DNA from 3 places in the Amycolatopsis sp. cmx-11-32 genome. Region 1 is predicted to be linked to each of the others. Evidence: riboswitches for the same ligand, from Rfam matches in the RefSeq annotation. Region 1 holds a riboswitch; each other region holds the start of a gene.
What was found. A riboswitch is a leader RNA that binds a small molecule or an ion and turns the genes downstream of it on or off. The one in region 1 is predicted to bind S-adenosylmethionine.
Positions count from the first base shown of each region.

Region 2: another riboswitch for S-adenosylmethionine. It lies ahead of thrC (threonine synthase); the one in region 1 lies ahead of ACM6LR_RS13245 (methionine ABC transporter ATP-binding protein).
Region 3: another riboswitch for S-adenosylmethionine. It lies ahead of ACM6LR_RS16860 (aminotransferase class V-fold PLP-dependent enzyme); the one in region 1 lies ahead of ACM6LR_RS13245 (methionine ABC transporter ATP-binding protein).

Region 1 is NZ_JADNQN010000004.1:166,238-175,725, forward strand. Features, by position in the region: gene ACM6LR_RS13235 (DUF222 domain-containing protein) at 1-7, opposite strand, end outside; gene rsmA (16S rRNA (adenine(1518)-N(6)/adenine(1519)-N(6))-dimethyltransferase RsmA) at 256-1,092, shown strand; SAM riboswitch class I at 1,337-1,427, shown strand; gene ACM6LR_RS13245 (methionine ABC transporter ATP-binding protein) at 1,638-2,648, shown strand; gene ACM6LR_RS13250 (4-(cytidine 5'-diphospho)-2-C-methyl-D-erythritol kinase) at 2,770-3,735, shown strand; gene ACM6LR_RS13255 (ATP-binding cassette domain-containing protein) at 3,803-5,575, shown strand; gene ACM6LR_RS13260 (fatty acyl-AMP ligase) at 5,628-7,319, shown strand; gene ACM6LR_RS13265 (DivIVA domain-containing protein) at 7,379-7,708, opposite strand; gene ACM6LR_RS13270 (DivIVA domain-containing protein) at 7,708-8,067, opposite strand; gene pth (aminoacyl-tRNA hydrolase) at 8,225-8,821, opposite strand; gene ACM6LR_RS13280 (50S ribosomal protein L25/general stress protein Ctc) at 8,832-9,443, opposite strand.
Region 2 is NZ_JADNQN010000011.1:87,017-96,504, reverse strand. Features, by position in the region: gene octT (diglucosylglycerate octanoyltransferase) at 1-704, shown strand, start outside; gene ACM6LR_RS28765 (DegV family protein) at 715-1,560, shown strand; gene ACM6LR_RS28760 (ComEA family DNA-binding protein) at 1,708-2,430, shown strand; gene ACM6LR_RS28755 (ComEC/Rec2 family competence protein) at 2,427-4,832, shown strand; gene thrC (threonine synthase) at 4,850-6,115, opposite strand; SAM riboswitch class I at 6,127-6,259, opposite strand; gene holA (DNA polymerase III subunit delta) at 6,395-7,378, shown strand; gene rpsT (30S ribosomal protein S20) at 7,431-7,691, opposite strand; gene ACM6LR_RS28735 (EamA family transporter) at 8,053-8,931, shown strand; gene ACM6LR_RS28730 (VOC family protein) at 8,955-9,329, shown strand; gene ACM6LR_RS28725 (class I SAM-dependent methyltransferase) at 9,326-9,488, opposite strand, start outside.
Region 3 is NZ_JADNQN010000005.1:151,181-160,668, forward strand. Features, by position in the region: gene ACM6LR_RS16840 (penicillin-binding transpeptidase domain-containing protein) at 1-1,471, shown strand, start outside; gene ACM6LR_RS16845 (ArsR/SmtB family transcription factor) at 1,515-2,198, shown strand; gene ACM6LR_RS16850 (potassium/proton antiporter) at 2,309-3,787, shown strand; gene ACM6LR_RS16855 (M23 family metallopeptidase) at 3,919-4,602, shown strand; SAM riboswitch class IV at 4,766-4,880, shown strand; gene ACM6LR_RS16860 (aminotransferase class V-fold PLP-dependent enzyme) at 4,914-6,278, shown strand; gene ACM6LR_RS16865 (hypothetical protein) at 6,298-6,894, shown strand; gene lspA (signal peptidase II) at 6,919-7,482, shown strand; gene ACM6LR_RS16875 (RluA family pseudouridine synthase) at 7,479-8,405, shown strand; gene ACM6LR_RS16880 (AsnC family protein) at 8,402-9,370, opposite strand.

The DNA of each region.
Region 1 (9,488 bases):
TGGTCATCCCTCGATTGTCGAGGTTGAGTCGAACGAATGCACGGTATCGATCGGGTGCACGTTGATCACGCTCCGGCGATGTGAACCTGCACCGATCACCCTGGCGTATGACACGGGTCAGCTGGGAGAATCCGTGAGGATGGCGCGAGCGAGTTGCGGCCAAGCGGAGGCTGGCGCTGTCCTCGGGGCCGACTGGGGCTGGGGTGGTCGTCCACCGGCCAATCGCGGCTTACGAAGGCTGGCTACGATCGTCGAGTGACTGAATTGCTCGGGCCTGCGGAGATCAGGGCGCTGGCGGCCGAGCTGGACGTACGGCCGACCAAGAAGCTCGGCCAGAATTTCGTGCACGATCCCAACACGGTGCGCCGGATCGTCGACATTTCGGCAGTCGGCGAAGGTGACGTCGTGCTGGAAGTCGGGCCGGGGCTTGGCTCGCTGACACTCGGGCTGCTCGCGACCGGTGCCGAGGTCGTCGCGGTCGAAATAGACCCCGTACTGGCCGGGCGGCTCCCGAACACCGTGGCCGAACGCGGTGGGGCCGAAAGGCTGACGGTTGTCGGAGCGGACGCTCTACGGATCACGGTGGACGACCTGCCTCAACGGCCGACGGCGCTCGTCGCGAATCTGCCGTACAACGTCGCCGTTCCTGTTGTGCTGCATCTGCTCGCCGAGCTGCCCTCGTTGACCAGTGGTCTCGTAATGGTCCAGACCGAAGTCGCCGACCGGATGGCGGCCGGCCCTGGCAGTCGGACTTACGGAGTGCCCAGCGTCAAGCTCGCGTGGTACGGGAAGACACGTAAGGTCGCCGCGGTACCTCGCTCGGTGTTCTGGCCTGTTCCGAACGTGGATTCAGCCCTCGTCGCTTTCGAGCGAGGCGAAGTGGTGTCGTCCGTGGAGAGGAAGCGGCTGTTCGCCGTGGTCGATGCCGCTTTCTCGCAGCGGCGAAAAACGCTGCGGGCGGCTTTGGCGTCATGGGCCGGTTCCGCCGAACGTGCGGGGGAGTTGCTCGAAAAGGCGGGTATCGACCCCAAGACCCGCGGTGAACAGTTGGATGTTCACCAGTTCGCCCGTATCGCGGCAGCGACTGACTGATCGCCGTCGCAGGTGTGACCGGCGCCGCGCGGGCGAGTCTCGGCTGAGGTCAGCACGACAGCGTAAATCCTCTTCTCGATCCGTCTGGTCCAACCTGTCTTAGCAGGCAGCGGCCTGACGCGATCCTGAGACCTCAGCCGTGGTCTCAGGATGCGGACAGCAAATCCTGTATTATGGACACGACCAGACGTGTGATCTGCGCCTACGCGCTTGCTTTCATCTAGTGGGATCGGTTTTACTCAGTGAGCCATCCCGAGCGACTGAGAGACCTGGCTCGCCGAAGTCGCAGCAACCACCCTCAACAGGGCAGGTGCTACCGCCAGGACCGATGGAGGCTGTGCCTAATGAACAGGGTCACCCACCCGCTCCTGCTGACCAGGCGACGCGTCGTCGATGAAGGTCGCCGCACGGTAAGTGCGTGTCGACGCTCCACCGTTACTGCCTGAGTCTTTCCCTTACCTCTGAAGCCCGTCCGTTCTGGACGGTCACTCGGTGACGGTTGGCGCGCTCGAAAGAAGCAGCGCCCCCTTTGCATGGAGCCCTTCGTGATCACTGTCGAAAACCTGTCCAAGTCCTTTCCCCTCAACGGAAATCCCGTCGTCGCCCTGCGCGATGTCAGCGTGGACATCCAAGCAGGCTCGTTGTTCGGAGTCGTCGGTCCGGCCGGCTCCGGCAAGTCGACCCTCGCTCGTTGCATCGGACTTCAGGAGCGCCCGGACCGGGGCGTGGTCCGCCTCGACGGCCTGAACACCGGGACCCTTGACGGCCGCCGCCTGCGGGAGATCCGTCGGCAGGTCGGTGTCGTGAGCACCAAGCCGGAGTTGCTCGCCGAGCGCACCATCGCCGGCAACATCGCGTCGCCGCTCGAACAGCTCGGCCTCGACGGGCCGCAGCGCCGTAACCGGGTCGGCAACCTGCTCGATCTGGTCGGACTCACCCCGCGAGCGGGGCAGCGGCCGGGTGATCTGACCGAGGGGCAGCTGCGCCGAGTGGCCATCGCCAAGGCTCTGGCAGCCGGGCCGTCCGTGCTCTTGGCTGACGACCCGACCGCCGGTGTGCAGCCCGAAGAGTCCGGCGCGGTCCTGACCGTGCTCGACCGCGCGCGCGCCGAGCTCGGAGTCACCGTGCTGCTCACCACTCCTGATGCCGGTGTGGTCCGCCGTGTCTGCGACGACGTCGCGGTTCTTGAGGCTGGGGCGATCATCGAACGTGGAACCGTGCTCGACCTGGTCTCCGACCCGACCAGCCGGACCGCGCAGGCGCTGCTGCCCTCGATCGAGACCGGACGGGCGCAGACGTCGAAGTACGACCGCGCGGTGGACGTCGTGCTTGTCGGTTTCGCATCGGTCGGTGCGCTGCTGCCTGAGGCCGCCGGTCGCTTCGACGTCGAACTCGCCACCATCGGGGGCGGCCTGACCCGGATCGGCGACACGCCGGTCGGCAGGTTCCGTCTCGGTGTGCGCGGTGAGCGCGCGGATGCCGCGCTCGCCTGGATCGCCGAACGCGGTGGCCACGTGACCCACCCGGTCCGCGGGCCGCAGGGCGTCGCTGCCTGACTCCTCCACGACCGGGCCGCTCAGGACGAAATCCGTCCAGGGCGGCCCTTTCGTGTCTGACTCGTCCTGTTCTCTTTCTCCTGGTGGCAGCACAAGTGGAGCGGCCACGTAGGCTTGACTCGTGCTCGCCGTCGTACCGCCCCCAGTAACCGTCAGGGTTCCCGCCAAGGTCAACCTGCACTTGTCGGTCGGTGACGTACGCCCGGACGGCTACCACGAGCTGGTGACCGTGTTCCAGGCGCTTTCGCTCACTGACGAGGTGACCGTGGCGGTCACCGAGGACCCGGGCGTCGAGGTCTATGGCGAAGGAGAAGGTTCCGTACCGACCGGGGCCAACAACCTCGCGTGGAAGGCGGCGCAGGCGCTGGCGGCCCACGTCGGCAAGGCCGACGGCGAGTCCAAGGTCCGAGTGGTGCTTCGCAAAGGCATCCCCGTAGCCGGCGGGATGGCCGGGGGCAGCGCTGACGCGGCCGCGACCCTGGTGGGGCTCGCGTCACTTTGGAAGCTCGACATCTCCCGAGACGAACTGGCGGGTATCGCCGCCAAGCTCGGGAGCGATGTTCCTTTCGCCCTTTACGGTGGGACAGCGTTGGGTACCGGCCGAGGCGAGCAACTTGTGCCGGTGTTGTCGAGGCACACGTTCCATTGGGTTCTGGCGTTCGATCAGCGTGGTCTTTCGACCCCTCGGGTGTTCGGAGAACTGGACAGGTTGCGTGAAGAGGGCAGTCCGCCTCGGATCGGTTCGCATACTCCGGTGGTCGAGGCGCTGGCGTCCGGTGACCCGCGGCAGCTGGCACTGCTTCTCGGCAATGACCTGCAGGCGGCCGCCGTCTCGTTGCGTCCCGGGCTGCGTCGCACGTTGCGGGCGGGAGTCAACGCGGGTGCGCTCGCCGGCACCGTGTCCGGGTCTGGGCCGACCTGCGCTTTTCTGTGCGCGGATGCCCAGTCTGCAGTCGAGGTCGCCGCGGAGCTGTCCGGTGCGGGGGTCTGTCGCACGGTGCGTGTCGCACACGGGCCGGTTCCCGGCGCCAAGCTGGTAGGCGGAGACGATGCGCCGCGGCCGGCTCCGCCTCGAGTACACGCGTGAGGATGTCCGAAATGGACGTCGACTAATTCGTTGTGGTGCAAGCTTTTTGGAAAGGATCGGCTGAGGCATGGCCAACTTGGTCAACCTGGAGTCGGTGAGCAAGTCCTTCGGGGTGCGCCCGCTGCTCGACGGTGTTTCGCTCGGCGTTGCGGAGGGGCAGCGCATTGGCGTCGTCGGTCTCAACGGGGGCGGGAAGACGACGCTGCTGGAGGTCCTCGCGGGGATCAGCGAGCCGGATACGGGACGGGTGAGTCAAGTCCGTGGCTTGCGGATGGCCGTGGTCACCCAGCGAACCGAACTCCCGGTCGGCAGCACAGTCGGAGACGTCGTGCTGGAGCGCTACGGCGCCGAACATGAGTGGGCCGCTGACGCGCGGGTCAGGTCCATTATGGATGGTCTGGGGATCACTGCTCTCGGTGTCGAAACGTCGACGGCGAACCTGTCCGGTGGCGAACGCCGCCGTGTCGCATTGGCGGCGGCTCTCACCGGTGAACTCGACCTCGTGGTCCTCGACGAGCCTACCAACCATCTCGACGTCGAAGGTGTGCGCTGGCTCGCGGATCACCTGCTCAACCGCAGGATCGCGGTCGTGGTCGTCACCCACGACCGGTGGTTCCTCGACACGGTCGCGAGCGTGACCTGGGAGGTCTCCAACGGTCGCGTCGAGCAGTACGAAGGTGGGTACGCGGACTGGATCTTCGCCCGGGCCGAGCGGGCGAGGCTCGCGGCGACGGCCGAGGAGAAGCGGCAGAACCTGGCCCGCAAGGAGCTCGCGTGGCTGCGTCGCGGTCCGCAGGCCAGGACTTCGAAGCCGCGCTACCGCGTCGAGGCGGCGGAGGCACTGATCTCCGACGTGCCGGAGCCACGTGATTCAGTCGAGCTGCAGGCGTTCGCCCGCCGACGGCTGGGGAAAACCGTGCTGGAGGTCGAGGACGCAACTTTGACCGTCGGTGACCGCACTCTGCTCGATCACGTCACCTGGCGGATCGGGCCAGGCGATCGGATCGGCCTGGTCGGCGTCAACGGATCCGGCAAGACGACGCTGCTGAAGCTGCTCGGCGGGGACAAAGAGCCCGAGACGGGGCGCCGTATCCAGGGGAAGACGGTCAGCCTCGCGCACCTACGGCAGGAGCTCGACGATCTGCCGGGTGATCTGCGCGTCCTGCAGGCGATCGAAGAGGTCTCCGGAAGGGTCGTATTCGGCAAACAGGAGCTCTCCGCGTCGCAGCTGGCCGAAAAGCTGGGGTTCCCCGCGTCCAGGCAGTGGACTCCGGTCGAAGACCTTTCCGGTGGTGAGCGGCGCCGCCTGCAGCTGTGCCGGCTTCTGATGGCCGAGCCCAACGTGCTGCTGCTCGACGAACCGACGAACGATCTCGATATCGACACTTTGCAGCAGCTGGAAGACCTGCTCGATTCGTGGCCGGGCAGCCTCGTCGTCGTTTCGCACGACCGGTACCTGGTGGAACGCGTTTGCGACACGATCGTCGCCTTGTTCGGGGACGGACACGTGACCCACCTCCCGGGCGGCATCGAGGAGTACCTCGACCGGCGGGTCAAGAGCCTGGAGCAGGCCGGTGCCGACCGGAAGTCGGGCAGCGGGCAGTCCTCCGAGCTCAAGAAGAGTGCCGCGGAGCAGCGGGCGGCACAGAAGGAACTGTCCCGCCTCGAGCGCAAGCTCGACCAGTTGCACGCCAAGGAAAAGAAGCTGCACGCGGCGCTGCTCGTGGCGGCGACCGACCCGACGAAGCTCATCGAGTTGAACACTGAACTGAAAGCCGTTGAAACGGAGAAGGAGGAGGTCGAGGCCCAGTGGCTCGAGACCTCCGAAGCGATCGAGTGAGTTCACTCGACGGCGAGCGGGTGTTCCAAGGGCGGACAGTACTGTGACGCGCATGAGTCGGTTCGTGGACACGCTCGTCGCCACCGCGGCGGGGCGAGGTCAGCAGCGAGGAATGGTCACGGGGGAGCCCAAGGAGCCGGTTCGGCGGACCTGGGCTGAGATTCACGAGCAGGCGAAGCGGGTCGCCGGGGGCCTGGTGCTCGCCGGGCTCGAGTCCGGCAAGGCGGTGGCGGTCCTGGCGGCGGCGCCGTCGCTGATCGCGCCGACGGTGCAGGCGGTGTGGCTCGCCGGTGGCAGCGTGACGATGCTGCACCAGCCCACCCAGCGCACCGACCTCGCCGAGTGGGCCGAGGACACCGTTCGCGTGCTGCGGATGATCGGGTCCGATCTGGTCCTGCTCGGTGAGCCGTTCGACCAGCTGGCGCCGGTGCTCACCGAGCACGGCATCGCCTTCCAGGTGATCACTGAGTTGCTCGAGGCCGAACCGCTGGCGGAGCCAGTTCCGACGGGCGAATCCGACACGGCGCTCCTACAGCTGACCAGTGGGTCGACGGCCGATCCGAAGGCCGTTCAGATCACCTACGGAAACCTGTATTCGAACGTCAAGGCGATGGTCGATCGCGCCGAGTTCGACTTTGACGTCGATGTGATGGTTTCGTGGTTGCCCACCTTCCACGACATGGGGATGGTCGGTTTCCTGACGGTCCCGATGACGTTCGGTGTCGAACTCGTCAAGATCACGCCGCTCGAGTTTTTGTCGGGCCCGTTGATCTGGCCGCAGCTGATCAGCAAGTACAACGGCACGACCACGGCCGCGCCGAACTTCGCCTACGCGATCGTGGGCAGGCGGATGGCTCGGGAAGAGGACGACAACACTTACGACCTCTCGAAGCTTCGGATCGCGCTGAACGGCGCCGAGCCGATCGATGAAACAGCGGTGCAGACCTTCGTCGAGGCGGGAGCGCGGTTCAAGATGCCTGCCGAATGCGTCTTTCCGGCGTATGGCATGGCGGAGGCGACTCTTGCGGTTTCGTTTGCTCCGCTGTTCACCGGACTGACGCTGGACGTCGTCGAAGCCGAGGCGCTAGAGGCGGACAACCGTGCGGTGCCGGTGCCCGAGGATGACCCGAGGCGCGGCACCGACGACGTCCGTTCCTTCGCGGTGCTCGGGCCGCCCCTCGACGGGCTCGAGGCCGAGATCGTCGATGACAAGGGCACTGTGCTCGGCGAGCGCCAGGTCGGAGAAATCCGTCTGCGCGGCGAGGCCGTGACGCCGGGGTACCTGACCATGGAGGGTCCGGTCGCGACACAGGACGAGAGCGGCTGGCTGCTCACCGGTGACCTCGGCTACCTGATCGACGGCATGATCGTGATCTGCGGTCGTCGTAAGGACGTCATCATCATGGGTGGCCGGAACCTGTACCCGACCGATATCGAACGGGCGGCGATGTCGGTCGAGGGGGTTCGAGCTGGGAACGCCGTGGCCGTGCGGATCGACGCGGGTAGCCGCCGGGAGCGGTTCGCCGTCGTCGTCGAATCGAAACTCGCCGGGGATCCGGACACCGAGAAGGCGTTGGCGAAGGAAGTCGCGGCCAAGGTGCGCGACGCGGTCGACATGCGGCCCTTCGCGGTTGTGGTGCTTCCGGCGGGAAGTCTGCCCAAGACACCGTCGGGCAAGGTGAAGCGGGCCGCGACCGCCACCCAGTTCGCGAACAAGATCGCCAAGAACGCGGCGACCACCTGACACGGGAGCGTCGGACTCGCGAGGATCGCGGGCCGGCCCTCTCGCCGTGTTTCCGTGGGTCAGCGGCGTCGCCAGAGCGGCCTGCGGGTGTGAGTGTGTTCCAAAGCCGGCGCAATGTAGTAGCCGGCGGACTGGGAACGCCCGGCCAGTGTGCCTTCGACGTCACGGAGGAACGCGTCGACGGCTGCTGGGTCGTAGCCTCGTTTCGAGAGCGGTGCTTTGGCGAACGCCACGTTGTGGACGTCCGAAACCGACAGGTCGTCGTCGCCGTCGAGCGTGGCGGCGACCCGTTCGAGGAAGGCATCGACCGCGGGTTCGTGATAGCCCCGGGCGCCGATCGGCGCCCGGTCGAACTGCCGGGTTCTCGCCTCGAACGAGGTGACGGGCACTAGCGTTCCCGCAGGAAATCGACGAGGCCGCGGTCCGGAACGGCGCGTTCGGCGGTCGCCTGGTTCTCCTCACGCACGCCGGGCACACCGAGTACCTGCTGGCCGGTCCGCTGGGCGAGTTGCCCCTCGATCTTGTCGAGGAAATCGTCGACTTCGCGTTCGTCGTAGCCGCGCTTCCCGATCAGCGGACGCGAGAACATGACGTGGTGGACCTCGGCCGCCGTCAGGTCGTCCCGGTCCGAGATCGTGTTTGCGATCCGCTCCAGGAACTTGTCGACCTCGTGTTTGGCGTATCCGCGCCGCCCGATCGGGGCGTTCGGAAAAGTGGCGCCGGTGATGTCTTTGGCCGTAAACGACATGAAACTCTCTCCGGTTTCGGTGGGAATGTGATCTCCGCATTCCGTCCTAACGGGTTTGAGAGTTCCCCGGAAGAGCTCGCGCTATTTCACGACTCGATCAGGGGCGTGGTGAACGCCTTCGAGTGACGAGTTGTAACACACCGCCATGTGATCGGGTTCACCCAGCGTGGAAGGTGTTCTGGGCTGCGACGAGACCGGTGCTGATCAGCGCTTCAACGGCGTCGGCGCAGCGATCGACCTCGAAAGCGAGTTCTTTGCGTTCGACCGTCGAGAAGTCCTTCAGCACGAAATCCGCCGGATCCTGCCGTCCTGGAGGGCGGCCGACGCCGAAACGGACGCGGTAGTAGTCCTTCGTGCTCAGGGATTTGGTGATCGAGCGGAGGCCGTTGTGGCCGTTGTCACCGCCACCCAGCTTCATCTTGAGCGCGCCGAAGTCGACGTCCAGCTCGTCGTGGACGACCACGACACCGGCCGGGGGGATCTTGTAGAACCGGGCCACGCCGACGACAGGGCCGCCCGAAAGGTTCATGTACGAGCGCGGCTTCGCCAGGACCACCCGCTGCCCGGCGAGCCTGCCTTCGAGGACCTCGGCGCCGCTTTTGTGGGCTTTGAACCTGCCGCCGACACGGCCGGCGAGTTCGTCGAGCACCATGAAGCCGACGTTGTGCCTGTTGCCAGCGTATTGAGGGCCGGGATTGCCGAGGCCGGCGAGCAGGATCTGCTCGCCGGCCCCGGGAAGTACTGCTTCGGTCACGCGAGTGACTTTATTCGGCGTCCTCGGCGGGGGTGGTCTCCGCCTCGGCGTCGGCGTCTTCGCCCTCGAGCGCGGATTCGGACGGCGACTCGTTCACGGCGACGACCAGGGCATCAGGGTCGGTGACCAGGGAGGCGCCCTTCGGCAGGATGACGTCCGAAGCGTTGATCTGGGTGCCGGCGACGACGCCCTCGACCGAGACCTCGACCTGCTCGGGGATGTGCAGTGCCTCGACCTCGATCTGGATGGCGTCGAGGTCGGTGGTGACCAGGGTGCCCGGGCCGGGGGTGCCGGTGACGACGACGGGGATGTCGACGGTGACCTTCTCGCCGCGAATGACGACCAGCAGGTCGACGTGCTCGATGTAGTTCTTCAGCGGGTGGACGACGATGGTCTTCGTCAGCGCCAGCTCACTCTTGCCCTCGAGCTCGAGGGTGATGACGGCGTTGCCGCCGTTCTCACGCACGACGCGGGCGAACTCGAGGGCGGGCAGGGCGTAGTGGCGCGGGTCCGAGCCGTGCCCGTACAGCACCGCGGGGATCTTGCCGGCGCGACGCGTGCGGCGCGCGGCACCCTTGCCGAATTCGGTGCGGGGCTCAACGGATAGGCGTACCTCGGACACGGTGTAGCACTCCTTCAATTCACCAACATGTTCAGCGAAATCATG
Region 2 (9,488 bases), on a different contig from region 1:
TCGGCGATTCCCTCAGCTTCCACGGCCCGGACGGCCCGCTCGCCGCCGACGACGCGCGCCTGTGGCCCAACATCGCCGCCGTAGCGCTCGGTGGCGACGCGGACCTCGTCGCCGGGTTCGGCTGGACCGCCCGCGACGCCTGGTGGTCGCTGATCGGCGACCCGCGTGTCTGGGCCGATCTGCACCACGTCGACGCCGTCGTGCTGGCTGTCGGGAGCATGGACACACTGCCCTCGCCATTGCCCACCTACCTGCGCACCGGCCTTCGTTACCTGCGGCCCGACCCGCTGCGGAGAGTGGTCCGCAAGACCTACCTGGCCGCTCAGCCGCGGCTCGCGATCGCCCTTCGGGGACGTCCGGTGGTCTTGCCTTCGAAACTGACCGTCCATTACCTCGACACCGCTGTGGGAGCCCTGCGGGTGCTGCGCCCGGAACTGCCGATCTTCGGCATCTTGCCGTCCGTGCACCGATCCGACGCCTACGGCCGGGTGCACACGGCCCGCGCCGGTGCCGCCGCCGCCATCGCCGGCTGGGGGCGGCGCGCGGACGTGCCACTGCTGGATCTGGAAGCCGTCGTCGGCGACCACGTGCTGAGCGGCCGGGGCAATCCGGACGGGATGCACTGGGGCTGGGAAGGACATGCCGCCGCCGGCGCGGAAATGGCCCGCCTGATGGCCCCGGTGTTGCGCCCCGCGGCAACGTAGGCTGGCTGCCGTGTCGGTAGCCGTAGTCACGGATTCCACCGCCCACCTGCCGGAAGGCTTCGCCGAACGGAACGGGATCCGGGTGGTCCCGCTGCACGTCCTCGTGGACGGCGTCGTCTTCCTCGACGGCGTCGAAATGGGTCCCGCTGCCTTGGCCGAAGCGCTCGGCAAACGCAGCATGGTGACGACGTCCCGGCCGACGCCCGCCGAATTCGTCAAGGAGTTCCGGGCGGCGCTGGCCGACGGCGCGGACGCCGTCGTGTCGGTCCATCTGTCCCGCGAACTGTCCGGGACCTGGGAGGCGGCGGTACTCGCGGCGCAGGAGGTCGGGCCGGACAAGGTGCGTGTGGTCGATTCACGCAGCACCGCGATGGGACTCGGCTTCGCTGCCTTGCGTGCGGCGAGTGCCGCCGCGGACGGGGCCGGTCCGGCCGAGGTGGAGGCGGCGGCGGTCGACGCGGTGAGCCGTTCGGAGACCTTGTTCGCCGTCGAGACCCTCGAGTATCTGCGCCGTGGCGGTCGGATCGGCCCGGCGGCCGCCCTGCTCGGCACGGCGCTCGCGGTGAAACCGGTACTGCACATGTCCGAAGGCAGGATTCAGCCGCTGGAGAAGGTGCGGACGATGAACCGCGCGGTGGCGCGGCTGGTCGAACTCGCGGTGAAGGCGGCCGGCGGAGGACTCGCCGACATCGCCGTCCACCATCTGGCTTCACCGGAGCGCGCCGTCGAACTGGCCAACCGGCTGGAGGAGTCCATCAGCTGTCCGGAGGGGTGTGTGGTGTCGGAGATCGGCGCCGTCATCGGGGCTCACACCGGTCCCGGTGTGCTCGGTGTCGTGATCCAGCGAGCGGGCTGAGGAAAACCCGCAACCATCCCACACGGCACTGACAGAACCCGGTGACGCGGCTCCGGCCGTCGCCGAGTTGTCCACAACACCCCACTTGTCCACAGCCCCGGGATTCACCACTGCCGCCCGCCACCCCCGCTCCGTAGCGTCGTTCACGTGTTCGACCAAACCGCCCGATCATCGGGTTCCTCCGTCAACGCCAGGCTGGCGTGGCTGGCCGCGCAGCTGTCGCCACCCACCCAGGGCCCGCCCGCGGGCAGGCTCGTGCGCCGCTGGGTGCCCGCCCGGTTCACGGCGGACGGGATACCGGTGAAACGGCGGTGGTTCGCCGTGGTGGCCGTGGTCATCGCGGTGGCCGTGATCGTGGCAGGCGCGATCACTTTGTTCGGACACCGGCCAGGGGCGGAGCCCCTTCCGCCCCTGCCGTCGGCCAAGGCCGCCGGAGACGCCCCCGCCGCGGCGGCCAAGGCGCCTCTGGTGGTCAGCGTCGTCGGCCGGGTGGTCAACCCAGGCCTGGTCACGATCCCTTCGGGCGCACGGGTCGCCGATGCCCTCACGGCGGCCGGTGGGGCACAGCCCGGAACGGATCTGACCGGGCTGAACCTGGCCAGGCGGCTCACCGACGGCGAACAGGTGGCCGTCGGTGTCCCAGGGCCCGCCGCGGCGGGCCCTGGGACACCACCGGGAAAGCTCGACCTGAACACGGCCACGGCCGAGCAACTCGACACCCTGCCCGGGGTCGGCGAAGTGATGGCCAAACGCATCGTCGACTGGCGGTCCGGGCACGGCGGGTTCACCACGGTCGAGCAACTCCGTGACGTAGAAGGGATCGGCGAAGCTAAATTCAAGAAAGTCCGGGAGTTGGTGTCCGTCGGATGAACCCGTCCGCCGATCCGTCCGAAGTGGACACCGCGTCGTGGCGAGGTCAGGACCTGCGGCTCGTACCGGCCGCGGCGACGGCCTGGCTGGGCACCCTTTCCGGGCTGCTCGGCGGCTGGTGGATCACGATGCTCTGCGGTGCGGCCGCCGTGGTGCTCGCGATAGCCGCCGGAGTCCGTGCCCACCGGAAGGCGTCCCGGTGGGTGGCGGGCCTGGGTGCGCTGGCGGTCCTCGGCGTGCTCACCGCGGGCCCGGTGGCGCTGCGGATCCGGGCCGCCGAGCATGACGACCTCCGTGCCGCCGCCGTACGGGGGAGTGAGGCCACCATGAGGGTGGTGGTCACCGAGCGGCCACGTCCGGTCCGCGGCGCCGGATACGCCGATCGCCAGGCAGGCACCCGCCTGGTGGTCGTCGCCGCGACGGTGGACGCCGTGGTGGCCGATGAGCGGGCGGTGGATTCGGCAGGCCGGATCCTCCTGCTCGCTCCCGCGGAGGGATGGGCGGACCTGCTGCCCGGGCAGCAGGTCACCGCCTCCGGGCGGCTCGCGCCTGCCAAGGGTGCCGAACTCACGGTCGCGGTCCTCTCGGTGCGCGGACCGCCGTCAGCCCTCGGGCCGGCGCCCTGGTGGCAGCGAGCCGCGGAATCGCTGCGCACCGGGCTCCGGGGCCTGTGCGCCGTCCTCCCGGAGGAACAGGCCGGTCTCGTGCCCGGACTGGTCGTGGGGGACACGAGCACGTTGTCCCCGAGGGTCGAACGTGAGTTCACGGACTCCGGCATGTCCCATCTGATGGCCGTGAGCGGTGGGAATGTGGCGATCGTCTGCGGCTCGATCCTTCTTCTGCTAAGGGCGCTCCGGGTCGGGCCGCGGACGTCCGCCGCCGCGGCCGCCGCGGGGCTCGCCGGTTTCGTGGTCCTCGCCGGGCCCGCGCCCAGCGTGCTCCGCGCCGGGGTGATGGGGGCGGTCGGGTTGCTGGCGCTCGCCCTGGGGCGCAAGGGGTCGGCGCTGCCCGCGATGGCCTTCGCGGTGGCGGGGCTCGTCGTGGCCGATCCCGCGATGGCCGCCGACTTTGGATTCGCCCTTTCGGTGCTGGCCACGGCGGGGCTGGTCCTGTTGGCCCCGCGGTGGGCCGAGTGGCTGGTCGCCCGCGGTGTGCCGTCCGGCTACGCCGAGGGACTGGCCGTCCCGCTGGCCGCGTTCGTAATGACGGCACCGGTCATCGCGGGTATGGCGGGAGCGGTCAGTCTCGTCTCGGTGGTGACCAATGTGCTCGCCGCCCCGGTGGTCGCCCCGGCCACCGTGTTCGGCGTGCTCGCCACCGTCGTCGGACCGTGGTGGCCGTCGGCGGGCAGGCTGTTGGTCCGGCTGACCGAACCCGAGGCGAGTTGGCTCATCACCGTTGCCCGCCACGGCGCTCGCGCGCCGGGAGCGGTCGTGGACTGGCCGGATGGCTGGTGGGGCGGGCTTTTGGCAGCCGGTCTGCTCGTCGTCTTGCTCGTCACCGTCCGGCTGCGTCACACCAGGATCCTGCTGGCGGTCGCCTTGGCGGGCGGACTCCTCGTCTTCGTGCCGGTGCGGGTGCTGGCCCCGGCGTGGCCACCGGCTTCGTGGAGCGCTGTCACCTGCGATGTCGGACAGGGTGACGCCGTCGTCCTCGCCACGGCCGAGCCGGGGAGGGCGGTCCTGGTCGACACCGGGCCGGAACCGGGACCGGTCGACGAATGCCTGAGCAGGCTCGGGGTGGACCGTGTGCCGTTGATCGTGCTGAGCCATCTGCACGCCGACCACATCGGCGGTCTCGAATCCGTTTTCGAGGGCAGGTCGGTCGGTGCGGTCGCCGTCGGCCCGGGCCGGGCTCCCGCCTGGGCGTGGCGGAAGGTCGCCGACGAGACCGCGCGTCGTGGAATTCCCTTGCTGGAACTGGGGATCGGGCAACGGCTGGACTGGCCGGGGCTGTCGCTGGAGGTACTGGGGCCGCGGTATGTCACTCGACGATCGGTCCTCGAACAAGACGGCACGGTGATCAACAACGGCTCCGTCGTCCTGCGGGCCGGGACGCCGGCGGGCCGGTTACTGTTGACCGGCGACGTCGAACTCGCCGCGCAGGCGGACCTGATGGCCGAGGGAACCGATCTGTGTGCCGAGATCCTGAAGGTTCCGCACCACGGAAGCCGTTACACGGCACCGGATTTCCTCAACGCCGTCGCGCCACGGGCCGCGTTGGTGAGTGTCGGTGCCGGAAACACCTATGGTCACCCGAACAAGTCCACTTTGGACAACCTGGCGGCTGTCGGTGCCTCGATCGCCAGAACGGACACGGACGGCGACACCGCGGTCGTCGCCGACGCGCGAGGCCTCGCCTTGGTGCGCAGGGGTGAGCCCCGCGGCCCGCCTCGTTCTTGAGGCGGGCCGGCGGGAACTCAGATGCCGAGTGCCTCGCGGACCGCGTCGGCCGACGCGCTGACGGTCGCTTTCGGGCCGATTTTGTCCTCGACGGCGTCGAGCGTCTTGAGGCCGTCACCGGTGATCAGCAGGACGATCTCCTCGTCCGGGTTGAGTTTGCCGGTCTCGATGAGCTTCTTGGCCGTCGCCACGGTGACCCCACCGGCGGTCTCGGTGAAGACGCCTTCGGTGCGGGCGAGCAGCCGGATACCTTCGACGACCTCTTCGTCGCTGACGTCTTCGATCGAGCCACCGGTGCGCTTGACCACGTCGAGGACATACGGGCCGTCGGCCGGGTTGCCGATCGCCAGCGACCGGGCGATCGTGTCCGGCTTGACCGGCTGGACGACGTCGCGGCCCGCGCGGAACGCCGCCGAGACGGGGGAGCAGCCGGTGGCCTGCGCGCCGAACACCTTGTACGGCGTTTCGTCGACGAGGCCGAGCTGTCCGAACTCGCGGAAACCCTTGTCCACCTTGGTGAGCTGGGAACCGGAGGCGATCGGCACCACGATCTGAGAGGGAAGCCGCCAGCCGAGCTGCTCGGCGACCTCGAAGGCCAGTGTCTTGGAGCCTTCCGAGTAGTAGGGCCGGACGTTCACGTTGACGAACGCCCAGCTTTCCTGCTCGGCGGCGAGCTGGGTGGCGAGCCGGTTCACATCGTCGTAGTTGCCGTCGACCGCGATCAGGTCACCGTCGTACACGGCGGTGGTGAGGATCTTGGCGCGCTCGAGGGTCTTCGGGATCAGCACGACCGACCGCCAGCCGGCGCGGGCGGCCGCGGCGGCGACCGCGTTGGCCAGGTTACCGGTCGACGGACAGGCGAGCACGTCGAACCCGAACTCGCGTGCGGCGGCCAGCGCGACGGCGACCACGCGGTCCTTGAACGAGTGGGTCGGGTTGCCGGTGTCGTCCTTGACCCAGACCTTCTTGACGCCCAACGCCTTCGCGAGCCTGTCGGCCTGGATGAGCCGGGTGGCGCCGGGTTCGGTGTTGGGGATTTCTTCGACGTTCGAGGGAACGGGAAGGAGCTTCTTGTAGCGCCAGATGTTTTTCGGCCCGGCTTCGATGTCCTCGCGGCGCACGCGGCCGAAGTCGTAGGCGACCTCGAGCGGCGAGAAGTCCTCCGCGGAAACGAACTCGGGGGCGAGCGGCTGCCGGTGTCCCTCTTCCTTCGACACCAGTTCGACGGCGGGTCCGAGATCCGGGGTCTTGGTGGTGGAGGTCGTGCCGAGGGTTGCGGTCATCGCGAGGTCCTTCCTCATCTGCCCCGCCGTGGCGGGCCGGAATTGGCACCGTGTTCGTCAGCTATCCCGCGATCGCGGGATGACAGGCTGACGCCGGTTGCCGGGGCTTCATCGGGCCGTTCCCTCTGCCCCTCTGGATGAGCGGTATTCGATTGTCGGCACGCGTGTCATCGCGTCGCCTCGCCAACACCGTACGACATGGGCCTCGCGTGGGGCCACCGTGCCCGGAACACATCACCGGACAAAGCACACGAGAGGAGGAGTGGCAGGATCGTCACCGTGACGACGCAAGCTTCCGCCCCATCGCCGCTGGTCCTGGTTCTCGGTGAGGAAGAGCTGCTGATCGAACGCGCCGTCCGCGGCGCTTCGGACGCGGCCAAAGCGGCCGATCCGACGGCGGACCTCACCCGGATCAGGGTGTCGGACCTCACAGTCCCCGCGCTCGCGGAGATGGTCAGCCCCTCACTGTTCGCCGAGGGCAGGGTGATCGTCCTCGAATCCGCGCATGACATCTCGCAGGAGCTCGCCGACGGGGTGATGGCTTACGTCAAGGCGCCCGCCGACGGCATCGTGCTCGTCGTCGTGCACAGCGGAGGCGGTCGGAGCAAGGCTGCGAAGGCGCTTCCCGCGGCCTTGAAGAAGGCCGGGGCGGAGGTCGTCGAGTGCCCGAAACTGACCAAGCCCGCCGAGCGGGAATCCTTTGTCCGTAACGAGGTCCGCCGGGTCGGCGGGAAGATCGACGGTGCCGCCGTGCTCGCGTTGATCGACGCCGTCGGCTCGGATCTGCGCGAATTGTCGTCGGCCGCGACACAGCTCGTCGCGGACGCCGGGGGAACGGTCGACGAGCAGGCGGTCCGCCGCTACCACCGGGGCCGCGCGGACGTGAACGGGTTCGCTGTCGCCGAGAAGGCCGTCGCCGGGGACATGGCGGCGGCTTTGGAGTCGCTGCGCTGGGCGATGCAGCTGGGTGTTCCGTACGTGCTGGTCGCGGACGCTCTCGCCGACGCCGTCCGGACGATCGCGCGGGTGTCCGGCGCCGGTCGCGGGAACCCGAACCAGATGGCGGGTGAGCTGGGGATGCCGCCGTGGAAGGTGCGCAAGGCGCAGGGGCAGGCCCGCGGCTGGGGGCAGGACGGTCTCGCCACCGCGATGCGGGTCGTCGCCCGGCTCAATGCCGAAGTCAAGGGTGTCGCGGCAGACCCGGAGTACGCACTGGAACGCGCCATCCTGGAAGTCGTCGCCGCCCACGGCACAAGCCGCTGAACATGGCGAAGGGCCCCGGCGACTCGCGTCGCCGGGGCCCTTCGAAAGCCGATCAGAGAGAGTTCGCGCGCTTCGCGAGCGAGGACTTCTTGTTGGCGGCCTGGTTGGCGTGGAGAACGCCCTTGGTCACGGCCTTGTCCAGCTTCTTGGCCGCGTCTTTCTGCAGTTCCAGCGCCTTGGCCTTGTCGCCGGAGTCGGCGGCCTCGCGGAACTTGCGGATCGCGGTCTTCACCGAGGACCGGATCGCCTGGTTGCGCTGACGCGCCTTCTCGTTGGTGGTGATGCGCTTGATCTGCGACTTGATGTTGGCCACGGGGGCGCTCCTCTTGAATCTCTCGGTGGTTTCACCGCCGCGCTGTGACCGGCCCTGCGCGCTCGTGAAAGCGGCGCGGGTTTCCTCCATGACGGAATGCCACACAGCGATGAAGGGGCAAGCTTAACAGTCGTCCGAGGGTGGATCGCGGCCGCCTCCGGACGAGTGTTCGGGGTACGGTGATGAGCGTAGTGCCTAGGGTTCCGTCGCCTGCCCGTTCAGCGAAACACACAATCAGGGCAGGTGGGACAGGTCCGAGCGGCACCATCGGCGGGGCTGGAGGCGCCACCGTTCATCTGACGGGACAAAAGCCTGGAGGACCGATGTTTTCCGTGTGCGCGGAAAACATGAAAGGTCCGTAGTGAACGTCACCGCCCTGTCCCTCGTCATCATCGCCGCCGTCATCCACGCGGGCTGGAACCTGGCCGCCAAACGAATCCGTCGCGGCGGAGCCCGGTTCGTCTGGGCCTACTACAGCCTCTCCGCGGTCCTACTCGCTCCCGCCATGGCGGTCTCACTGGCCGTGGAGCCGCAACGTCCACAGTGGACGTGGCTGCTCGCGGCCGCGGTCACCGCCGTGTTCCACGTCACCTACGGGGTCGTCCTCCAGCGGGGTTACGCAGTCGGGGATCTGTCCGTCGTGTATCCCGTCGCCCGCGGTACCGGGCCGTTGATCTCGGTGCTCGCGGCCGTCGTGCTGCTCGGTGAGCGGCCGGGGCCACTCGGGCTGGTGGGCGCGTTCCTCGTGGTCGCCGGGGTGCTGGTCATCGGTACCGGGCGAGCACCTGCCCACGCCGACGCCGCGGACCGTGTCGCTCGCCGCAAAGGCGTGGGGTACGGGCTCCTGACCGGGCTCACGATCGCCGCCTACACGCTGTGGGACGCGCATTCGGTCACCGGTCTCGGTGTCCCGCTGATCGTCTACTTCGGGACCGGCGCGATCGTGCAGAGCCTGCTCATGACGCCGTACGCGCTGAAGGACCGCGAAGAGGTCTCGTGGCTCTGGCGTGAGCACAAGCGCGAAGTCTTCATCGTCGGCCTGCTCTCGCCGGTCGCCTACCTGCTGATCCTCTACGCCCTCCAGATCGCCCCGGTGAGCCTCGTCGCACCCGCGCGGGAGCTGAGCATCGTTTTGGGCGGCCTGGCCGCCTGGCTGGTCCTGGGTGAGTCGAACGCCGCCCGCAGGCTGGCCGGGTCGGCGGTGGTGCTGGCGGGCATCGCCGCGATTGCGATGGCCTGAACCCATCCGGTAGGGATTGATCCATGGACGTGCTGAGCAGCAGGGTGCTGATCCACCCGGAGGACCCCGACGTGTCGACGGCGTTCTATCGGGACACTCTTGGCCTGGCGATCGACAAAGAGTTCCCCGGCGGGACGGTGTTCTTCGCCGGGAACGGGTCGATCGAGATCGTCGGTACCGGGAAGACCGGCCCGACCCCCGACGTCGGCTTGTGGCTCCAGGTCCGGGACCTGCCCGCGGCGCTCGAGGAACTCGCCGCGAAGGGGTTGGAACCCGTCCGCGGAGCGCGTCGTGAACCCTGGGGTCTGGACGAAGCGTGGATCGCGGATCCGGACGGCACCAGGATCGTGCTGGTCGAGGTACCGCGGGGGCATCCGTTGCGCACCGACCCGCGCTAAGCGGCGGGTTTGACCGCGCGGAGCTGAGCGGCGAGTGAGGCGCCGAAGCCCGGCGGGTCCCAGGTCCAGGTCTGTAAGTCGGTGAAGCCGGCCGCGGCCGCTTCGTCGGCCAGCTCGTGCCGGGACACCGGCAGCCACTTCTCGTGCGCGGAGAGCAGC
Region 3 (9,488 bases), on a different contig from region 1:
CGGGACAGCGCAGGAGAGCCCGGCGCGGGTCGCCGCCCGGTTCCTGCGGCAGTTCGAGGCCGGCGACCTGAACACCGCCCCGGTCGATGACCCGCCGGCGGCCACCGCGGCGCTGTCCGCGGCGCGCGGCGCGCTCACCCCGACGGCGGTCGAAGCGGCCCTCGGCGAGGTCCCGACGACGCCGGGGGAGGCGACCAGCACGTCGGCCACCTTCCACGCCTCCTGGACCTTCAAGGGCACCAGCGTCTGGAAGTACGAGGGCAAGCTGGACCTGGTCCGCAACGCCGGGAAATGGGTGGTCCGCTGGGCGATGTCGGTGATCCACCCGAAACTCGAAGCCGATCAGTGGCTCTCCGTCGCGCCCGTTTCGGCCAAGCCGGTCGTGGCCGACAGGGAGGGCAAGGCTCTCGTCGGCGGTGACGCGGCGGGTGTCGCGCCGATCCTGCAGGGGGCGCTGTCCAAGGTCGCGTCCGAGCAGAACGGCGGAACCGGGACCCCGGCCACCGTCACCGTGTCGCGCGTCGACGCTTCCGGCAAACCGGTCGAAACACTCTTCGGCCAGGCCGAAGAAGCCGGTCAGCCGCTGGTCTCGACCTTGAGCGTGGCGTCCCAGAGTGCCGCGCAGAAGGCTGTCGACGGCCTTCAAGGTTCGGCGATCATCGTCGCGATGAAAACCAGCGGTGACCTGCTGGCGGTCGCCCAGAACGCCGCGGCGGGCAACCAGCCGAAGGCGCTCAGCGGCCTGTACGCACCGGGTTCGGCGTTCAAGATCGCTACGGCGACCGCGGCGCTGCAGCAGGGCGGGGTCTCCGCCGACTCGCCGATGGCCTGCCCTGGGAGTGAGCAGATCCGGACCCGCACGCTCATGAACGAAAACGGTTTCGACCTGGGGACTGTTTCGCTGAAGACGGCGTTCGCCGCATCGTGCAACACGACCTTCGGGCGGCTCGCCGGGCAACTGCCTGCCGACGGCCTCGCGAAGGCCGCGAGCCAGCTAGGCCTCAACGCCGACTTCGAGATCCCGGGACTGGCCACCGAAACCGGGAAGGTCGAACCGTCGAGTAGCGCCGACGAGCAAGTCGAGGCCGGGATCGGACAGGGAAAGGTGCAGGTCAGCCCGTTGGGCGCGGCGCTCATGGCCGCCACGGTCGCGACGGGGAAACCGGTGGTGCCGAAGCTGTGGCAGGGATTGGAGACCAACGTCAACGCCGGCTACCAGGCCCCGCCTGCCGGGGTGCTGAACCAGGTCCGGGCGATGATGCGCGAGGTCTGCACGACGGGGACCGCGAAGGCGTTGAAGGGCAGCGGAAACGTCTTCGGCAAGACCGGGACCGCGCAGTTCGGCTCGGGTGCCGACGCCAACGGCTGGTTCGTCGGCTACCGGGGAGACGTCGCGTTCGCCGTCATGCTCGAAGGCGCCAACGACTCCGAACCCGCGGTCCAGCTGGCGGCGAGGTTCCTGGCGGGCTGATATTTCGGTCCGTGCCGAACCGTGGGTCTTCTACGGTGAGCGCATGGAAACGATCGCCTTGGCCGAGGTCGCGGCCGTGCTCGCCGATCCGAGCCGCGCGTCGATGTGCCTCGCGCTGCTCGACGGGCGTGCCTGGACGGTGACCGAGCTGGCCGGAGCGGCCGAAGTGGCCGCGTCGACGGCGAGCGAGCACGTGACGAAGCTGACCGAGGCCGGGTTCGTCGTCCGGGTCAAACAGGGGCGGCACAGCTACGTCCGGATCGCCGATCCCCGGGTGGCGGAGCTGATCGAGCAATTGGCGCAGCACGCCGAACACCGCCCGGTGAAGGGGCTGCGGTCGTCGGTCCGGGTGAAGCGGCTCGAGTTCGCCCGGACCTGCTACGACCACCTCGCCGGGACGGTCGGGGTCGCGCTGCGGGACGGGATGCTCGCCGCCGGGCTGATCGACGAGGCCGACGGCCTGACGTTGACCGGTCGCGGGCGCGACGTGCTCGGCACACTCGGGGTGGAGATCGCCGATAGCCGCCGTCCGATGCTCCGCGACTGTCTGGATTGGACAGTCCGCCGTGATCATTTGGCGGGCCGGGTCCCCGCGGCGTTACTGTCCCACGGAGTGAGTGCCGGCTGGTTGTCGCGTGAGGGCAACCGAGCGGTGAAGGTCCTGCCCGCGGCGGCGAAACCCTTCGCGGAACTAGGTGTCGACCTGATGGCCCTGCGGAGTCCGTAAAGGACAGTCTGTAACACAGTCCGTTCGGCTCGCCGTCGGCGGTGCACGAAGGTGTGACGATCACCGCCTCACTATTCTGGAGGCCTCACGGCGGCCGGACGGGAGGCGACATGGAACAGCTCCCGTTCATCTTGGGTACCGGTGGCGCGGTTCTCCTCGTCGCCGTGATCGCCGTCCGGGTGTCGATCAAGGTCGGCCTTCCCTCGCTGCTGCTCTACCTGGGGATGGGGGTCCTGCTCGGCGAAGCCGGGTTCGGCATCCAGTACGACAACCCTGAACTCACCCAGTCGCTCGGCCTCGCCGCACTGGTGATGATCCTGTCCGAAGGTGGTCTCACCACCCGGTGGACGGCCGTGAAACCCTCGCTGGGCATTGGAATCGCACTGTCCACAGTGGCCGTCGTGGTGAGTATCGCGGTCACCGGCGCGGCCCTGCATTGGTTGCTGGGCCTGGATTGGCGGATGGCGTTGCTGTGGGGCGCGGTGCTCGCGTCGACCGACGCCGCCGCGGTCTTCTCGGTGCTGAGATCGGCGGGGATCGGGAAGCGGCTCGTCGGTGCGCTGGAGATCGAGTCGGGGATCAACGACGCCCCGGCCTACATCGCCGTCGTCGTCCTCGCCGAGGGCACGACCGTTGACTGGTCGCTGCCGCTGCTGGTCGTCTACGAACTCGGCGCCGGGCTGGTGATCGGCTTGGCCTTCGGCTGGGGCGGGGCGTTCGCGCTGCGCCGGGCGGCGCTTCCCGCCACCGGTCTGTATCCGCTGGCCACGGTCGCGGTCTGCGTCGTGGCGTACTCGAGTGGGCAGCTGGCTCACGCGTCGGGCCTGCTCGCCACCTACGTCGCCGCCCTGGTGCTGGGGAATTCGAAGCTGCCGCACCGGTCGGACACACTGTCCTTCGCCGAAGGGCTCGGCTGGCTCGCGCAGATCGGGCTGTTCGTGCTGCTCGGCCTGTTCGCATCGCCGAGCAGGATCTTCGAGAGCCTGGTCCAGGGCCTGGTCGCGGGCGCGGTCGTGCTGTTGCTCGCCCGGCCGCTGTCAGTGGTGCTGTCGGCACTGCCGTTCAAGATCCCGTGGCGAGAACAGGTGTTCCTGTCCTGGGCGGGGTTACGCGGGGCGGTCCCGATCGTGCTCGCACTGATCCCGCTGTCGTCCGGCGTGCCCGGCGCGCAGGAGCTGGTCGACGCGGTGTTCGTGCTGGTCATCGTGCTGACCCTGCTTCAGGGGGCGACGCTGACCCCGCTCGCGAGAGTGCTCGGGCTGGCTCAGCACACCGAAGCGCACGAAATCGACGTCGACTCCGCGCCACTCGATGAGATGGGTGCCGAACTCCTGCAGGTCCGGATCAACTCCGGGTCGAAGATGCACGGCGTCTACCTGGCCGAACTGCGGCTTCCGGTCGGGGCGACGATCAGCCTGCTCGTCCGGGACGGCACCGGCTTCACGCCGAACAAGAACACCCGGCTCCAGGAACGCGATCAGTTACTCGTCGTGACCACCTCCGACGCGCGTGACGCGGCCGAACGACGGCTCCGTGCCGTCGACCGGGCCGGTCGCCTCGCCAGGTGGAAGGGCGAATCCGGCCAATAGGTCACGAACCGGCACCAGCTGTTCGTCGGTTGATCTCAGAAACTTCTTCCTCTTCGTCCCCCTTTTGGACTACCTTTCCCGCAATTGACTCCATCGAATGGGTGAGTGTCACGGGTTAAGGAGTACGCAAGGTGACGAAACTTCCTGCACGGTTCGCCGTTCTGGGGGCTGCGGCTGCACTCGTCGGGGTGGTTCTCTCCGCTCCGGTAGCCTCCGCGGCCGGCGCGTTTCCCGCGTTCGGATTGCCGTTCGACACGGGTCAGTCGGTCTACTCGGCGGGAATTCACTCGGACAACGGCACCTCCGGCGTGAAAAACGCCATCGACTTCAGTCCTGGGAACAAGACCGTGCGTGCGCCGCTGGCGGGCACCGTCCGAGTTCAGCACTGCGACGGGGGCGACTGGGTGACCATCGACCACGCGAGTGGCTGGCGGACCGGGTACTACCACATGGAGGACATTTCGGTCACCGACGGCCAGCGGGTCGTCCCGGGCGACGCCCTCGGCCTGACCGGAAACGCGCTGCCCTGTGGTGGCCGCAGTACCGGCGCCCACGTGCACTTCACCCTGTGGACCCTGCCCACAGCCACCGTCAAGGGTGGCGACTCGCGCGACTTCGGTGTCGGCGCTGGCAACTGGAACGGCGTGTCCTACGACGAGCTCTCGACCAAGGTCGCCGACGCCCACGGCGAGGCCGTCGACCGCAAGATCTTCGGCGGCTGGCAGTTCACCGCGGGCACCGATCAGTACTCGGGTACGGCGACCGAGGTCTCGTCCCGTTCGACCATTCCCCTGCCCGGCCGATTCCGCGTCTGACCTCCCGCGTTTCGTCCTCTAGTTGCGGTACTTGCACATGCATCTATCGCAACTAGAGGACTAATTGCGGGGGTTCTCCTCGGTTGCGGAATGCGTGACCGGCGTCTCACCATGCGGGCAAGGGGTGGCTTGATCGCCGGTGCATCGGCTAACTTCGTTCGTAGGTCACGAGTGTCAGCGTCAAGCCCCGGCTAGCTGACCGGCAACCCTCCTTCCGCGGTGGGGTGCCCCGGGTGAGGACCTGGCTCGTCGCGTGGTGCGACGGGCAAGCGCGGGATCCTCGTCGGGGTCCCCTGGCCCGGAGGATGACGATGACACTCGCTCTCGAACGCACCAGCACCCCCGCCACTATCGCGGAAACCGTTGTCACACACGAAATCCCGACGGTCGCGTGCGCCGATCTGCGGGTCCCGCTGGTCACCGGGGGCGACATCGGGTACGCCAACCTCGATCACGCGGCGAGCGCTCCCTGTCTGGACAAGGTGCGTGACGCGGTCGACGAATTCTTGCCCTGGTACGCCAGCGTCCACCGCGGCGCCGGATTCGCGTCGCAGGTCTCCACCAAGCTTTACGAGCGCACGCGGGGAAGCCTGCGGAACTTCGTCGACGCGCGGTCGACCGACACCGTCGTGTTCACCCGCAACACCACCGATTCCTTCAACCTTCTCGCGCGCAGCCTGCCGAAGCACACGTCGGTCGTCGTGTTCGACACCGACCACCACGCCGCGCTGCTGCCGTGGAAGGGTCCGAACGTCCGCCGGATCGAGACGCCCCGCACCCGCCTCGCCGCGGTGTCCGCGGTGGACGAAGCGCTCGCCGACTGCCCGCAGGGCTCGCGGCTGGTCGTCATCACCGGCGCGTCCAACGTGACCGGGGAACTGTTGCCGGTCAAGGAGATCGCCGCCGTCGCGCGACGACATGGCGCCCGGATCGCGCTCGACGCCGCGCAGCTCGCGCCGCACCGCAAGATCTCCGTGCGCAAACTGGACGTCGACTACATCGCGCTGTCTGGCCACAAGCTGTACGCGCCTTTCGGTGCCGGTGCGCTGATCGGCCGCGCCGACTGGCTGCGTGCCGCCCAGCCGTACCTCGCCGGTGGCGGCGCGACGAAGCTCGTCACCCGCGACTCCGAAGACTTCGGCGTGGTCTGGAACGCCGGCGCCGAGCGGCACGAAGCCGGTTCCCCCAACACCGTCGGCGTCTACGCGCTCGGTGTCGCCTGCGAGACGCTTTCCGGGAACTGGGACGCGATCGTCGCCCACGAAGACGAACTGCTGACGCGGCTGCGGCGTGGGCTCGCCGCCATCCCCGGTTTCGCCGAACTGCGGCTGTTCGACGCGCCGGTCGACCGGGTCGGCACGCTCAGCTTCGTCGTCGACGGCTTCGAACCGGGCTGGCTCGCCGCGGTCCTGTCCGCGGAGTACGGCATCGGCGTGCGGGACGGCGCGTTCTGCGCGCACATCGCCACCAAGCGGCTGATCTCCGCCGCCGGTTCGACCGGCCAGCAGGCCGTCCGGGTCAGCCTTGGCCTCGGCAGCACCACCGAACATGTGGACCGGGTCGTCCTGGCGCTGCGTCAGATCGTCGCCCGCGGCGCCCGCTGGCAGTACGAGAAGCCGGAGGGCCGCTGGGTGCCGGAGAACGATCCGCGGGAGCTGCCCCCGTTCTGCGCCTGACCCACTACCCTCACCCCGCATGGGGAACGAGCGACCGCGTTACTGGTTTCCGCTGGCGTTGCTGGGATTCGCACAGCTGATCGTGGTGGCGCTGGCCGGGGATCCGCGCCGCTCCGGGGGCTGGATGGGCTACCCGCCCCGCGGCGAACAGGGTTACTACCAGAACCTGTACGGCGTGGAGATGAGCCGGGAGGCCGCGTCCGCCGTCTCGGTCGTCGGCATGAGCCGGCTGGACAACTGGCTGTTCGCCGTGCTCGCGGTCTACCTCGGCACGGTGCTGTTCTATGCCTGGCGGACGAAGCCCGTGCGGTGGTGGAGGATCCTCGCGATCGCCCTCGGCGGCCTGGTCGCCATCGTGCTGGCGGATCTGGTCGGCTACTGGGAACTCGACATGGACGGCGACGCGCGGAGCGCGGTCCTGCTGACACTGGGGCTGATCCTGCTCGCCTGGCTGGACCGCAGCGTGCTGGTACTGGTCGTGGCCGCGGCGTTCGTGCTCTGCGCGGTGGTGCTCGCCCAAGGACAGCTCGCGTTAGTGCTGTCGTCGCTGGTCGCGCTGGCCGGGGCGTTCACGGCGCTGCTGAGCAGGCCGAAGACGGCCGCCGAGGAGACCTGAGCACGCTCAGTGGACAATGGGTGAGTGAGTACTGAGCCCGAAACCGCGCCACCGTCGCCGCCGCTGCCCAAGAAGCGCGTCGCCGTGGTGTTCGTCGTCGCCGCGGTGCTGTGGGGGATCGACCTCCTCGCCAAGCAGATCGCCGTGTCCACGCTGGAGGGCAAGCAGCCGGTCGAGTTCCTCGACGGGCTGGTGTACTTCCAGCTCGTGCGCAACCCCGGCGCCGCCTTCTCGATGGCGACCGGGCTGACCTGGGTGCTCGCGCTGGTCGCGGCCGCGGTCGTGGTCGCCATCAGCTGGCTGGCGCGGCGGCTGCGCTCGGTCGGCTGGGCGATCGGCCTCGGCCTCGTGCTGGCGGGCGCGCTCGGCAACCTGACCGACCGGATCTTCCGCGCGCCGGGCCCGCTGCAGGGCCACGTGGTCGACATGATCTCCGCGTTCGCGCCGAACGGGCAGGGCTGGGCGATCTTCAACGTCGCCGACTCCGCGATCTGCGTCGGCGGAGTGCTCATCGTGACTCTTTCCTTGCTAGGCAAGGACTACGACGGATCGTCTACAAAGGACAAGAAGAAAGCGGCAACCGAATGAGCGCGCGTATGCTGCCCGTTCCCGACGGGCTCGACGGAATGCGTGTCGACGCGGGTCTGGCGAAACTACTGGGACTTTCCCGCACGGTCGTGGCGGAACTGGCCGAATCCGGCGAGATCCTGCTCGACGGCAGGCCCGCCGGGAAGTCGGACCGGCTGGCCGCCGGTGGACTGCTCGAAGTGACCCTTCCCGATCCGGCTTCGCCCATCGAGGTCGTCGCGGAACACGTCGACGGCATGAAGATCCTGCACGACGACGATGACATCGTGGTGATCTCGAAGCCGGTCGGCGTCGCCGTGCATCCGAGCCCCGGCTGGACCGGGCCGACCGTCGTCGGCGGGCTCGCCGCCGCCGGACTGCGGATCGCGACCTCGGGCGCGGCCGAACGCCAGGGTGTCGTGCACCGGCTGGACGCAGGCACCACCGGCGTGATGGTCGTGGCCAAGAGCGAGCACGCGTACACCGTGCTGAAGCGGGCGTTCAAGGAACGCACCGTCGACAAGGGCTACCACGCCATCGTCCAGGGTCACCCGGATCCGACGCGCGGCACCATCGACGCGCCGATCGACCGGCACCCCCGGCACGACTACAAGTTCGCCGTCGTACAGGGCGGACGGCCCAGCGTCACGCACTACGAGGTCGTCGAGGCCTTCCGCGCCGCTTCGCTGGCCCAGATCAAACTGGAGACCGGCCGCACGCACCAGATCCGCGTGCACTTCTCGGCGCTCAAGCACCCGTGTGTCGGCGACCTGACCTACGGCGCGGACCCGGTGCTGGCGCGCAAACTCGGGCTTTCCCGGCAGTGGCTGCACGCGAAGACGCTCGGCTTCGCGCATCCGTCCGACGGGCGCTGGGTCGAGTTCGAGTCGGAGTACCCGGACGACCTGGCCAACGCGCTGCGCATCCTGCAGGACGAGAACTAGTCGTCGATCGACCAGGTCAGCGTGCGCTCGTCGGGTTCCGGCCGGGGCGACCAGCGCACGGCGACCACCCGGGTGGCGTCCGGCAGCACGTAGACGGTGTGACCGCCGAGGGTCTCGCCCGGCCGGACGCCGATCTTGTGCGGCGGCCGCGAGGTCAGGGAGACCGGTGCCTTCGTGATCGGCTTGCCGTCCGCGGTGAGCAGTTCGAGGTAGTTGTCCGGCAGTGAGACGAACGGGGTGTTCCCGCGGTTGGTGATCTCGGTGTGCACCACGACCGACCGTTCCCCGGCCTCCAGCGAGTAGCCTGCCGCGCTGAACAGGTAGTCCGCCGGGTCCTGGACCTCGAGCAGCTGGACGGCGAGCTGCTCGCCCTCCAGGCCGTGGGTCTCCATGACGTCGCCGGTCCGGCCCTTCTTGCCCTCCGGCACCTGCCGCGGCGTGACTTGCTGTTCGTCGCCGCGGGCCCAGGACGCGGTCTGCGGGACGCCCCACGTGCTCATCACCGGGTCGGCGGGCGCCATCGGGGGCGCGAACTGCTGCGGCGGGGCGGGCGGACGCTGCTGGGGCGGCGCCATCGGTGCCATCGGCTGGCGCACCGGGGTGGACGGCGGGCCGGGGTAGCGGCCCGAAGGCGTTCCGTGCACGTTGTACGGACCCGAAGGCGTCCCCTGGACGTTGTACGGCCCTGATGGGGTGCCCTGGACGGACCCCTGAGCAGGCGGACGCTGCTGGGGCTGCTGCTGTGCCCAGGAAGGCGGAGAGGCGGCGATGGCGGCGCGTAGCCCGTTCGGGTCACTTTCCACGCCCACGAGCAGCGGCAACCCGCTTCCCGAGAGGGCGACCAGGCGGTATGCGACCTCACGCGGGTCCATGCCGACCTTTGCCGCGAGTTCGTGCACGGCCGCCTTGCCCAGCTCCGCGAGGGCGGCGAGCAGGCGGGTATCCACGGGATCGGTCACGGCCACGTCCGGGAACGCTACCGCCTCGGCCCCGGCACCGCGGGAGAGGCCGTCCGGGTGCCGCAAAACCCGGCTTCGGTAGGACGTGGTCTCCATTAGGGTCGGGGATACCGCCTCCACCGAT